4 regions of the Rhodococcus erythropolis R138 genome follow, and region 2 is predicted to be linked to each of the others. Evidence: riboswitches for the same ligand, from Rfam matches in the RefSeq annotation. Region 2 holds a riboswitch; each other region holds the start of a gene.
What was found. A riboswitch is a leader RNA that binds a small molecule or an ion and turns the genes downstream of it on or off. The one in region 2 is predicted to bind cobalamin.
Positions count from the first base shown of each region.

Region 1: it holds a riboswitch for cobalamin, as region 2 does, so the genes downstream of both, cobN (cobaltochelatase subunit CobN) here and H351_RS22165 (ABC transporter substrate-binding protein) in region 2, are expected to answer to the same signal.
Region 3: it holds a riboswitch for cobalamin, as region 2 does, so the genes downstream of both, metE (5-methyltetrahydropteroyltriglutamate--homocysteine S-methyltransferase) here and H351_RS22165 (ABC transporter substrate-binding protein) in region 2, are expected to answer to the same signal.
Region 4: it holds a riboswitch for cobalamin, as region 2 does, so the genes downstream of both, H351_RS28305 (CbtB domain-containing protein) here and H351_RS22165 (ABC transporter substrate-binding protein) in region 2, are expected to answer to the same signal.

Region 1 covers NZ_CP007255.1:3,744,964-3,748,094, forward strand. The annotation lists gene cobG (precorrin-3B synthase) at 1-1,118, opposite strand, end outside; cobalamin riboswitch at 1,170-1,302, shown strand; gene cobN (cobaltochelatase subunit CobN) at 1,342-3,131, shown strand, end outside.
Region 2 covers NZ_CP007255.1:4,824,597-4,827,727, reverse strand. The annotation lists gene H351_RS22170 (MMPL family transporter) at 1-847, opposite strand, end outside; cobalamin riboswitch at 917-1,064, shown strand; gene H351_RS22165 (ABC transporter substrate-binding protein) at 1,181-2,176, shown strand; gene H351_RS22160 (FecCD family ABC transporter permease) at 2,173-3,131, shown strand, end outside.
Region 3 covers NZ_CP007255.1:2,031,087-2,034,217, forward strand. The annotation lists gene metE (5-methyltetrahydropteroyltriglutamate--homocysteine S-methyltransferase) at 1-1,128, opposite strand, end outside; cobalamin riboswitch at 1,288-1,496, opposite strand; gene H351_RS09545 (helix-turn-helix domain-containing protein) at 1,594-2,031, opposite strand; gene H351_RS09550 (response regulator transcription factor) at 2,252-2,881, opposite strand; gene H351_RS09555 (sensor histidine kinase) at 2,878-3,131, opposite strand, start outside.
Region 4 covers NZ_CP007255.1:6,168,940-6,172,070, forward strand. The annotation lists gene H351_RS28295 (alpha/beta fold hydrolase) at 1-652, opposite strand, end outside; gene mhuD (mycobilin-forming heme oxygenase MhuD) at 698-1,006, shown strand; cobalamin riboswitch at 1,095-1,233, shown strand; gene H351_RS28305 (CbtB domain-containing protein) at 1,259-1,453, shown strand; gene H351_RS28310 (CbtA family protein) at 1,444-2,220, shown strand; gene H351_RS28315 (flavin-containing monooxygenase) at 2,280-3,131, opposite strand, start outside.

The DNA of each region.
Region 1 (3,131 bases), 1.1 Mb from region 2:
TAACCGTCACCCGTCGCAATCACATCCGCTACGTCCCCGCGGGGACGTCCGCAGCTGCGGTCGCACCCGGCCCAGTGCTGGCGCCCGACGACTGGCAGTTCTGCCTGCTCTACCGCGGTGATGGCGTCGGTGCGCACATCGGCGAGCGACTTCTCGCATCCCGGGCTTCCGGTGCAGGCGGTGACGTCGAGCCACGGTGAGTTCTCGTCGAAGATCAGCCCCATCGGCGCCAACACCCGGACTACCTGCTCGGCAGCCCATTCGTCGAGGTCGAAGATATGCACCGATCGCCACGGCGTCACGACGACGGGCTTGTCGACGGCGGCCAGGAACTCGGCCAGCCGAGCGTCGAGCAGCCCGAATCGCAAGCCTCCGCCCAGGGCTACGGTCCCGTCGCGCTGCTCGAGCCAGCCGATGGTGGGTCGTGCATCCGGCGTGAGGTCCGCCGCACCGGTGGACTCGGCGCTCAGACCCAGCTGCTCGAGGGTGCGTTCGATTCCGTCCGGAACCTCGGCCAGGCGCCAGTGCTTGTCGCGGACGTCGAGGAATGATCGAGCCGCCTCGAGGAGCAATTCGACGGCGTCGTCCGCCTGGACGCGGTGAGTGGTGTGGTGACCGGCGAGCACCAGTGAATGCTCGGTGGCGCTGCGCGCATGGAGCCCGAAATCGCCCCGTAGCCCGGTGATGTCTCCGCGCCCGTCGTCGAGGGTGAACAGGGTTCGCCCTGGCAGATCCGCCAATGCTTGATCCGCTTGGATCGCCGAATCGAGACGGTGGACCAGTTCACGAATGTCGGCTACGCCCCCGATACGGCCGGACAGTGGGGACGCGAGGATGTTGCGCACTCGCTCGTGCGTCGCGGACGGCAGCAGGCCGGCCGACGCGATTCGCGACGCGAAGGCTTCGGGATCCGAGACCGAGCGCAGTTGGACGTTGCCCCTCGAAGTGAGTTCCATCTGCCCGTTGCCGAGATCGCGCGCTGCGTCGGCGAGCGTCTGCAATTGGACCGGGGTGAGGAGTCCGCCGGGTAGGCGCACGCGTGCCAGTGCGCCGTCGGCGGCGTGGTGAACTTGCAGTGCACCCGGGCACGCGTCTGGCTGTGAACGGTCCGTGGGCATGGCTCCAGGGTACGACCTGTCATGAGTGCCTTCTGCGGACCGGTAGCATCACCACCACCAGTGACGGCAGTTGAGGAAACCGGTGAAAGTCCGGTGCGGTCGCGCCACTGTGAGTGTTGCTCGAGCGGGACGTGTTTCCGCTCGGAAACACGAGTCAGACCCTCAACCGCCGTCGATGACAGATCTGTGCCACGGGGCGCGAAACCCCAGGAAGGCTTCACCCGTGATTCTTCTGCTCTCCACGTCCGATACCGATCTGCTGAGCGCCCGCGCCAGCCAGGAAGCCGGCGACGGCGTCTCCTATCGCTGGGCCAACCCCTCACGCTTGCTGGTCTCGGAGGACTTGCCGCCCTTGCTCGACGGCGTCGACCTCGTGATCGTTCGTATCCTCGGCAGCCGTCGCAGCTGGGAAGACGGCCTGGACATGGTCCTCGCCTCCGGACTCCCCGTAGTCGTTCTCGGCGGCGAGCACGCGCCGGATGCCGACCTCATGGAGTGCTCGACGGTCTCCGCCGGTGTTGCTGCCGAGGCGCACAACTACCTGGCTGAGGGTGGCACACAGAATCTGGCACAGCTGCACCACTTCCTCTCCGACACCGTCCTGCTCACCGGCCACGGTTTCGAGCCGCCGGCTCACCTGCCTTCCTGGGGCATCGCTGATTTCGCGCCCGATCTCGACTCGGCGAGCGGTCCGGTCATCGCAGTTCTGTACTACCGCGCCCAGCATTTGGCCGGAAACACCCGGTATATCCAGGCGTTGTGCGACGCGGTCGCCGAGGCCGGTGGCACCGCGCTGCCGATCTACTGCGCATCTCTGCGAACCGCAGAAGCCGAACTTCTGAGCACGCTCCGCCGCGCCGACGCCATGGTCGTGACGGTTCTTGCTGCCGGCGGCACCAAGCCCGCCACCGCATCGGCGGGCGGCGACGACGAAGCGTGGGACGTGGCAGCACTCGCCGCTTTGGACGTTCCGATCTTGCAGGGACTGTGCCTGACCAGCAGCCGCGCCACCTGGGATGCCAACGACGACGGATTGTCGCCGCTCGACGTCGCGACGCAGGTTGCGGTCCCCGAATTCGACGGGCGCATCATCACGGTGCCGTTCTCGTTCAAGGAAATCGATTCCGACGGACTGTCCACGTACATGCCTGATCCGGAGCGCGCAGCCCGCGTGGCCGGCATCGCGGTGCGTCACGGCAAGTTGCGTCATATTCCGACGCCAGAGCGTCGTGTTGCGTTGATGCTGTCGGCGTACCCCACCAAGCACGCTCGCATCGGCAACGCCGTTGGCCTCGACACTCCGGCGAGCGCAATCGATCTGCTCACCGAAATGCGTTCTGCCGGTTACGACCTCGGTCCGGTCGACGGCCCTGACGCAGTTCCCGGCCTGGCGGCCAAGGACGGCGATGCGCTGATCCACGCCCTGATCGCGGCCGGCGGACAGGATCCCGACTGGCTCACTGCCGAGCAGCTCGAGGGCAATCCGATCCGCATCTCGGCAGCGAAGTACCGCGACTGGTTCGCCACCCTGCCCGAAGAGTTGCGCAGCGGAGTCGAGGAACACTGGGGCACAGCGCCCGGCGAGCTGTACGTCGATCGCTCGCAGGATCCGGACGGCGAAATCGTTATCGCGGCACTGCGATTCAACAACATCGTCCTCATGGTTCAGCCGCCGCGGGGATTCGGTGAAAAGCCTGTCGCGATCTACCACGACCCGGATCTGCCGCCGAGCCACCACTACCTCGCGGCCTACCGCTGGATCGCTGCCACCCCGGACAACGGCGGATTCGGCGCCGACGCCGTTGTGCACCTCGGCAAGCACGGCAACCTCGAATGGTTGCCGGGCAAGACGCTCGGCATGTCCAGCAACTGCGGCACCGACGCAGCGCTCGGCGACCTGCCGCTGATCTACCCGTTCCTGGTCAACGATCCGGGTGAGGGAACACAGGCCAAGCGTCGTGCTCACGCGACGCTCGTCGATCACCTGATCCCGCCGATGGCCCGTGCCGAAAG
Region 2 (3,131 bases):
CCGAGAACATGACGGTGCGACCCGCGGTCAGAACTGTCCGCTGCGCAGCCGCTCCCGGGTCCGAGCCCGAATTCAGTTCTTCACGGAACCGACCGACCACGAACAGTCCGTAGTCGATTGCAAGTCCCAACCCGAGAAGAGAAGCGACGTTGATCGAGAACGAGGACACATCGGTGATCAACGTGAGGATTCGCAGAACCGCCAAGGCGCTCAAGACACTGAGTACACCCACGAATACCGGAACCGCCGCAGCGACGATGCCGCCGAAGATGAAGACCAGCAGCACCAGAGTGATCGGAATGGCGATGGCTTCGGCGACCACCAGGTCTTTCTCCAGCTTGGTGTTGAACGCGACGCCGACAACGGTATTACCCGCGAATTGTGCCTCGGCACCTTCAACTTCGAGCTTCGGCAAGAGATCGGCGAAAGTAGCAGGTGTGACGCCCGAGTCCGGTGCCAACGTGATCGCAACGGCCGCCATGGATCCGTCGTTCGAGAGCAGACTGGCCTTGGCCGCGGCGTCCGTTCCCCAATACGACTTCACCGACGCGGTCGGCACTTCCGTTTTGAACTGGTCGACGGCGGCCGTTACTGCCGGCCCGATGTCGTCGAGGGTCTTGCCGTCGGTGGGTGAGTAGATCGCGATGATGTCCGGGGTCTGCGGCCCGAGATTGTCTTCGATGATGTCCGCAACCTTCGCGGAGTCGCTGCCCGGATCGATGAAGCCGCCCTGGCTGAGCTTGCCGAACACTCCGAGTCCCCACACCCCACTGATGAGAACTATCAGAACCGCGAGGCTCAGTACCCACCATTTCCGGGCGACGACGGTTTGGGCCCAGCGTGTCATGTATCAACTCCGGTGTGTGGGGGCGTCTGGCCAGATCGACTGTAGTGGGCGTTTGGTCTTGAATCGGAAACGTCATGCATACTGCTCGAAGCACTTGCAAGCCACGCGTGTGGGGGAAGCCGGTCCGAATCCGGCGCTGACCCGCAACGGTAGGTCGATTCTCGGTAGTCACCGAGCGTCGGCAAGCCCGATTACCCACCGCGCGGTGTGCGACATCCATTCGTCGTGGTCTACGAAAAGGAAGTCCAGCAGGAGCTCTGGCCGAGTATCAGTGTGCGGGCGGAGTTGTCTGTCGGATTCTCATTCGTGGCTCAGAGCCCTTACGAGGTCCCCGTGTCACTTCAGTTCTCCCCGTCCCGCGCCGCCGCTGTTCTCATCGCGGTCGCCTTGGTTTCGGCAGGTTGTTCCAAAGGCCAGGAATCAGAGTCCGCGTCTGCTGCGGAATCCTTCGCACAGCCTGTGTCCGTGACCAACTGCGATCGAGAGATGACCTTCGACTCGCCGCCGCAGCGCATCGTGTCTTTGAACGGGCATGTCACCGAGGCGCTCATCGAAATCGGTGCGGGTGACCGGATCGTCGGTCGGGCGTACAGCGACAATCCGCCAACTGCGGAGACCGCCGATGTATTCAACAAGATTCCCAGCCTCTCCGATACGTTCCCCAGCATGGAGCAGGTTCTCGACGTCGATCCGGACTTCGTGGTCGGAGGAATGACCAGTGCCTTCAACGAGAAGCAGGGCCGTTCCCGAGACGCTTTCGGCGAGCGCGGAATCAACACCTTCCTCTTCTCGGAATACTGTGGCACCGGTTTCCCCGACATCGGATTGCTCGAGAACGACTACACGCAACTCGGTCGAGTCCTGGGCGTTGAAGATTCCGCCCGCGAGGTCGCAGAGGAGATCAGCGATGGTCTCGATTCCGTCCGCGCTTCGGTCGGGGACGCGGCGCCGGTACCGACCTTCTTCTACGACAGTGGTGACCAGGTTCCGACGACCATCGGCGGAGTCGGCGTCGGTCAATTGGTCGCGGAATACTCCGGTGTCTCGAACATCTTCGCCGAAGGGACAAAGCCCTACATCGACGCATCGTGGGAAGCTGTTGCCGAGCGTGCACCCCAGGCGATCGTGGTCATCGACTACGGCGACAAGACGGCCGAGCAGAAGATCGACTTCCTCCGTGCCCAGCCGTTGATGGCGACCACCCCTGCTGTGCAGCAGAACCGGTTCGTCGTGGTTCCTCTCGCGGACCTGTTCGAGAGTTCACGGTTGGTGCGTTCGGCACAGACCATCGCGACGGCCTTCCATCCGGGCGCTGACGCGGCGAAGTGACCCGCACGCGTTACGGGTACGGCGCCCTACTTGTCGGCTTGGCGGTCGCCTTGGCGATCGTCCTGGGGTTGGCCGTCTCCTTGGGATCGGTTCGCATTCCCGTCGGTGACGTCTGGGCGATAGTCGGAGCCCGTTTGGCGCCAGGGACTTTCGAAACGTGGTGGACCGCGGCGCGGGAGTCGATCGTGATCGACTCCCGCCTGCCACGTGCACTCACGGCTGCGGTCGTGGGTGCTTCCTTGGCGATGTCGGGTGCTGTTGCTCAGGCTGTCACACGGAATCCTCTTGCCGACCCGTATCTGCTCGGAGTTTCGTCGGGTGCGGGATTCATGGTGGTGCTCGTGTCGGTGCTGGGTTTCGGCGCCGGCCTCCTCGGGGTTTTCACGATTCCGGTCGCAGCATTCGTCGGGGCGATGATCCCGTTGTTTCTCGCACTGCTGATCGGCGGCCGGTATCCGCAGCCGACCGCGATCATTTTGGTGGGTGTAGCGCTCGCCCAAATATTCTCGGCGCTCATCACCTTTTGCATCCTGGTGTTGGCCGATGATCGGCACGTGACGTCGGTGATGCACTGGATTGCCGGCGGATTCGGTGATGCGCGATGGTCGACGCTGATCTTCCCGACGATCGCACTGGTCGTCGTCGGCACGGCCCTTCTGTTCAGTTCGCGGTGGATGGACGTCTTGCAGACCGGTGACGACGGGGCTGCAGCACTCGGTATGAACGTCCGACGGTTCCGAGTGTTGTCCTTGCTTGCGGTCTCCGTACTGGCGGGCGCGGCAGTCAGCGTTGCCGGTGGAATCGGATTCATCGGCCTCCTGATCCCACATCTGGCCGGTTTCATCGTCGGCACCAGAGCAATTCGACTGCTCCCTGCTGCAGCCCTTCTGGGCGCCGTCGCGATGGTTGCCGCGGATACCGCTGCGCGCTCGGTGGCACAATCCACCGAAGTTCC
Region 3 (3,131 bases), 2.8 Mb from region 2:
TCGTGCCAGAGCGAACTCGTCCTCCACCGACTCTCGGCCCTGTGTGAGAGCGGTTGCGAGAGTTACTACTTCCTTGACCTTCTCGGTGCCGAACGCGAGCCACGAGCGCAGGGCCTTGTCGACATCGGACTCAGCGTCGAGTGTGTACGGAACGTGCAGCAGGGAGCACGACGTGGAGACGGCAAGCGTGTCCACGCTGCCGAACAAGGCACCCAAAGTGCTCAGTGCCGAGTCCAGATCGGACCGCCAGATGTTTCGTCCGTCGACCACTCCGGCGACGATTAGTTTGCGGGCGAGTTCAGGTACGGAGCCGATCGAATCCTGACCGGCCACCAGGTCGACGGCAAATCCTTCGACGCCGGTGGACGCAAGCGCGGGCAACGCGTCACGCAGCGAACCGAAGTACGACGCCAACAGGATCGACGGCCGCTTAGGCAGCGCTGAAAGCTGTTCGTACGCAGCGCGTGCCGCTTCGATTTCCTCGTCGGTGCGATCGCCCACGAGGGCGGGTTCGTCGAGCTGAATCCAGCTCGCACCGGCCTTCGCGAGCCGACCGAGTAGATCCGCGTAGAGGGGGAGTAGTTCGTCGAGCCGCGAGAGCAGCGGCTCGTCTGTGCCGACAGCCTTCGAGAGCAGCAGGAAGGTGACCGGTCCGATGACGACCGGGCGGGCTGCAATGCCGTCGGAAAGTGCTTCTGCCAGTTCGGACAAGACCTTGGACGGGTCGAGTGCGAACGTGGTGGACGGTGAAATCTCCGGCACCAGGTAGTGGTAGTTGGTGTCGAACCACTTCGTCATTTCGAGTGGCGCGATGGTGTCCGTCCCACGGGCAGCGGCAAAGTAGCGGTCCAACGGATCGGCGACCGACGCGACGCGGTCGGGCAGCGCGCCGAGAAGAACTGCGGTGTCGAGCATCTGGTCGTAGAAGGAGAAGGTATTGACCGGGATGGAGTCGAGGCCCAGGTCACGGAGGTCGGCCAAGCCCTGCCGACGGAGGTCACGGGCGCCAGCCTGCAGGGCGTCGGCGTCGATGCGCCCTGCCCAGTAGCTTTCGGTTGCCCGCTTGAGTTCTCGATGAGGACCGATGCGCGGTGAGCCCAGCACGGTCGAAGTGAATGTTGTTGTCACGGAGTTTCTCCAGATTGCCAATGCATTGATGGCCACTGCCGGCAGACGGGTACACCTCACGAGACCTCGAGTTTCGGCGGACAGTACTGCCCGCACCGCACACGAGGTCCGATGGAGATCTACACGCCCATTCCACGAGGCGGTGGACCGTCGGGCACGGCGTGCCCGACACAGTCGGCAGGTCTTCGGACTCGCGGGCACTCGATCGAGTTGGATCGAACCTACTGGCCGTCGCTTCCCAGGCGGATGCCCAGTGCACATAAACGGCGGTCGTTCCTGCTTACCGCTGCGGGACAGTCCCGGATTTTCACCGGGTTCCCTCTCACTCCGACAGCTTGCGCTGACGGGGCTTCGACGCCGGGAACGGTCTTCGGGGCTCCTCATGACCGCGCCGGGCGAACCAGCTGCATCGACCAGCATAAGGCCAACCCTCCCTGAGCAGTCAAGGAGAGTCGGCGAAGGGCGCTACGCGCGTGACATGTAGGAATTCGAGTCCGGTGGTACGCGCGGAAGATTCTCGGAGGAACGTAGATTCTCCGCCATTTCGACAAGCAGATCCTGCGAAGACGGCGATAGATCGACGACGCGAGAGGTGAGGTTTCGCAGGCGCACGTTGTGCAGCTGTTCGAGGAGAGAGAGGTCCGCCTCGCCGCCCGAGATCGCGGGCGGAGTTTGATCGGACGGGGCGTAGAAGTAGTCCGGATGGACGTTGAAGAAGTGGGCGAGGGCGGCAACCACTTCGGGTGACGGGTTGGTTCGGACGCCGGTGCGCAGTTGGGACAGGTACGGCGTCGAGATGCGGCAGCCGAACTCGGTCATGCCGCGAACGACCATCGCGTTGGTGACGTGAAAGTCGGCAGTCTCGAACAGCGAGTTCAAGCGATCGTTGAACTGGTTCGACATGAGACGTCCCTTCCCCCGTTACGCACAGGCTCCGTCGATTCAATTAACTGCATCATAGCCAGTTATCGAACGATTAGCTGTTTTGGATTCTCGCGAAGGGGGTCGTTTGCAGGGAAAATCCCTAGGGTAGAAGGTCCCTACTTTGAGTGATTTGGACAAATCGCCGTCAAGAATCGAACCGCGAACTATTTGCCGGGGAAGTGGATTCCGGCCACGCGGATCAGAGCCAGCCGTTCGACTCGGCGATTCTGACGGCTTCCGCGCGCGTCGACGCACCCGTCTTACCCATTGCGGATGACAGATGATTTCGAACCGTCCCTGCGGACAAGAAGAGCGCCCCTGCGATGGCTGCCACGGGTGCGCCGTCATGAGCGGCGCGCAGTACTTGGGTCTCACGCTCCGTCAGAGGCGACTCGCCGCTGACGAGGCTGTCGGCCGCAAGGGTGGGATCGACGACGCGCAGTCCGGCGTGGACACGCCTGACTGCGTCGGCCAACTGCCTGGCGGGTGTGTCCTTGACGACGAACCCGCCGGCCCCGGCGTGCAGGGCTTTGCGAAGAAATCCGGGACGTCCGAACGTGGTGACGATCAGGACTCGGGTGTCGGGTGCTGCCTCGCGAAGGGCCGCCGTCGCGGCGATTCCGTCCATGCCGGGCATCTCGACGTCCAGAAGCGCGACATCCGGGTGGTGTTCGAGAACGGCGGCCACAACCTCGTCGCCGCGACCGACCTCGGCCACCACGGAGAGGTCGGATTCCAGATCGAGTAGTGCGGCCAACGCTCCTCGCACGAGCGCCTGGTCGTCCGCCAAGAGCAGCCGTATGGTTGCTCGATCGCCCTGGCTGTTCACTCTGTCTCCTGTTCGACTACCTGAAGTGCAAACCCCTGCGGCTGGGGATGAGTGATGATCACTCGTGCGCCCGACGCTCCGGCGCGCTCGCGCAATCCGATCAGACCGTTGCCGGAAGACGTCGACCCGGCCCCTTGCCCGTCGTCGACGACCGACGCACTATTTTCGTCGACCGTGATCCGGCAGTGGGTCGCACCGCTGTGTCGAACGACGTTGGTGACGCCCTCACGGATCGTCCATGCAAAGAGTT
Region 4 (3,131 bases), 1.3 Mb from region 2:
TACGTACGTACCGAGTTCCCGGCCTCTCGGCCATCTCTCGCATCTGTCCCTCGGGGGTGATGGTGAACTCTCCCTCGATCAGCAAGGTCGGCACGTCGATCGCCTTCCACTGATCCCAGAAATGCCTCGTGCCCCACTCCTCCGAGATGTCGCGGAAGGTCGACACCTCGCCGTGCAGGTACCACCCGTCGTCGCGGCGGTCGAAAGAGTCGAGAAAGTACTGGCCGGCGACGGGCCCGAAGAATTCCTTCATCGCGTCCTCGGAAGCAAACGGCTGCGGCCACGCCGAGATCATCTGAGCCCAATCCGCGGCGGTGCGTCCGCGAAAATCCGGAGCCATGTCTTCGAGGACCAGTGCACAAACCTTTTCGGGATGCGATGCGGCGAAGCACCACGCGTGCAGAGCCCCCATCGAATGGCCGATCACGATCATCGGCTCCTCGATGGACGCAACGGCAGATGCCAGGTCGTCGACGAATGCCTCGGTGGTCAGCTCTGACGGCGCGGGCCGGCCGTGACCGGCGGCGTCGAACGTGTAGACGTGGCCGAACTCGCGGATCCACGGCACCTGGCGTCGCCACGTCCTCGAGCTGCCCATGAGGCCGTGCAACAACAGAATCGGTTGTCCTGTTCCACCTTCGTCATGCAACACGAGTGTCACGGTACGCGGTGAAGGTGCGCGGGTAATGTCGCTTGCATGGCAGTCGTGAAGATCAATGCAATCGAGGTCCCCGAGGGCGCCGGCCCCGAACTGGAGAAGCGCTTCGCAGCACGCGCTCATGCAGTCGAGAACTCCCCGGGCTTTCTCGGATTCCAACTCCTCCGCCCCACCGCAGGTGAGAGCCGTTACTTCGTGGTGACGCAGTGGGAGTCCGAGCAGGCGTTCGCCGATTGGCGTGACGGCCCTGCCCGCGAAGCCCATTCCGGCGAGCGTGCGAAGCCCGTCGCTTCGGGTGCGTCGTTGCTCGAGTTCGAAGTTGTCCTGGACGTCGCCGCAAAGAGCTGATCTCGAACGATTGTGCCCGCCTTGGCGGGCACAATCGACGGTCATCTCGGCTTCACGCGTTGACACGGTGCGGGCAGTAGTGCAAAAGTTCGCATGTAAACGCGATGGTCCGACAGGAATCCGGTGAAAGCCCGGAGCGGTCGCGCCACTGTAATTCGAGGTGAAGTGCCTTTTTCGGCACGACTATTTCGACAGCCAGACACTTCGGCCATCGCATGGACCTAGGGGACGCGAAAATCCCAGGAGGCTTCGATGGCTCTCGCCTATTCTCCCGATACGTCGATCGATTCGACTCGTCTTGCTTTCCTCGCCGCTGCAGTAGTTCTGTTCGCGATGCTCGCTCTCTACCTGGTCGGATTCGACCAGGGCGCTATCTCTCGCACCGGCATGTACATGCATGAATTGATGCACGACGGTCGACACTTGATGGGCCTGCCGTGCCACTAGTCGACAATTTCACGAAGCTTCTCATTCGTGGTTTGTTGGCTGGTTTGATCGCAGGCATCCTTGCCGGCGGAGTTGCATTCGTGCTGGGTGAACCGCACGTCAATGCCGCCATTGCGATCGAAGAAGCCAACAGCGCCACCGGTGAGGTTGCCGGCGAAGCCGCTGGGCATTCGCACGGTGACGAAGAAGAACCACTGGTGAGCCGCGACGGGCAGCGCGCCGGGCTGTTCCTGGCCACAGCGCTGGCCGGACTGGCACTCGGGGCGATCTTCTCGGTCGTTGCCAATTACGCTCGACGACTCACCGGAATGTCCGGGCCGTTGTTGGCGATCACCATCGCCGTCGGTGGTTGGCTGGCCATCGAGGCCGTGCCCTTCTTCAAGTACCCGGCCAATCCGCCGGCCGTCGGAGATCCCGACACCATCAACCAGCGCACACTGCTGTGGCTGGCCGCCGTGATTCTCGGGCTACTGTCCGTCACCGCGGCAGCAGCGGCGGCAAAGGCAGTTTCCGGGCACGAGTTCCTCAGCGTGCGCATCGCTGCTCCGGTGGCTGCGTTCCTGGTGATCGCCACGATCGGTTACGTCTCGCTTCCCGGCATCAACGAGGTGGGCGAGGACTTCCCGGCAACTCTGCTGTGGGAGTTCCGACTTTCCTCGCTCGCTACGCAGGCGACGCTCTGGCTCGTACTCGGGTTGGCATTCGCCTTCCTCACCGAGCGCGCGACCAAGAACACCGAAGTAGCAAAGAAGTACGCCCTTCGCTGAACCTGCTGTGCGCCTTTATTAACCGCGGGCGGTTAATAAAGGCGCACAGCAGTTCTATTTCAGCTCAGGTGATGCACTTCCTGCAGTCCGTACACCGGCGTCGGGATGCCCTCGTAACGCGCCTTCAACTGCAACGCCAAGTACAGCGAGTAGTGGCGCGACTGGTGCAGATTGCCTCCGTGGAACCACAGCGCTTCCTGCTGCGTCGGCTTCCACATGTTGCGCTGCTCGCCTTCCCACGGTCCCGGATCCTTGGTGGTGTTCGACCCCAGGCCCCACACCTTGCCGACCTTGTCGGCGGTGTCCTGACCGATCAGATCCGCCACCCAGCCGTTCATCGAGCCGTAGCCGGTCGCGTAGACCACCACGTCGGCAGGCAATTCCGTACCGTCTTCGAGGATCACGCTGTTCTCGGTCAGCTCACGAATGTTGCCGTGCGCGAGCTTGATGTCCCCGTTCGCGACCAGTTCGGCCGCGCCTACGTCGATGTAGTACCCCGAGCCGCGGCGTAGGTACTTCATGAACAGACCTGAACCGTCGTCGCCCCAGTCGTGCTCGAAGCCCGCCTTCTCGAGGCGATCGTAGAAATCCTTGTCGCGCTCATGGATTGCGTCGTACACCGGGATCTGAAACTCGTGCATGATCCGGTACGGCAGCGAACCGAACGTGAGGTCTGCCTTGTGTGTCGTCATGCCCGCGGCCAGTGCTCGCTCCGAGTACAGATCGCCCAAGCCCAAATCCATCAGCGAATCCGACTTCACGATGTGCGTCGAGCTGCGCTGCACCATCGTGACGTCGATGCCGTTCTCCCACAGTGCGCCGCAGATGTCGTGCGAGGAGTTATTGGCCCCGATCACGACGACCTTCTTGCCCACGTACTGATCCGGGCCGGGGTGCTTGCTCGAGTGGTG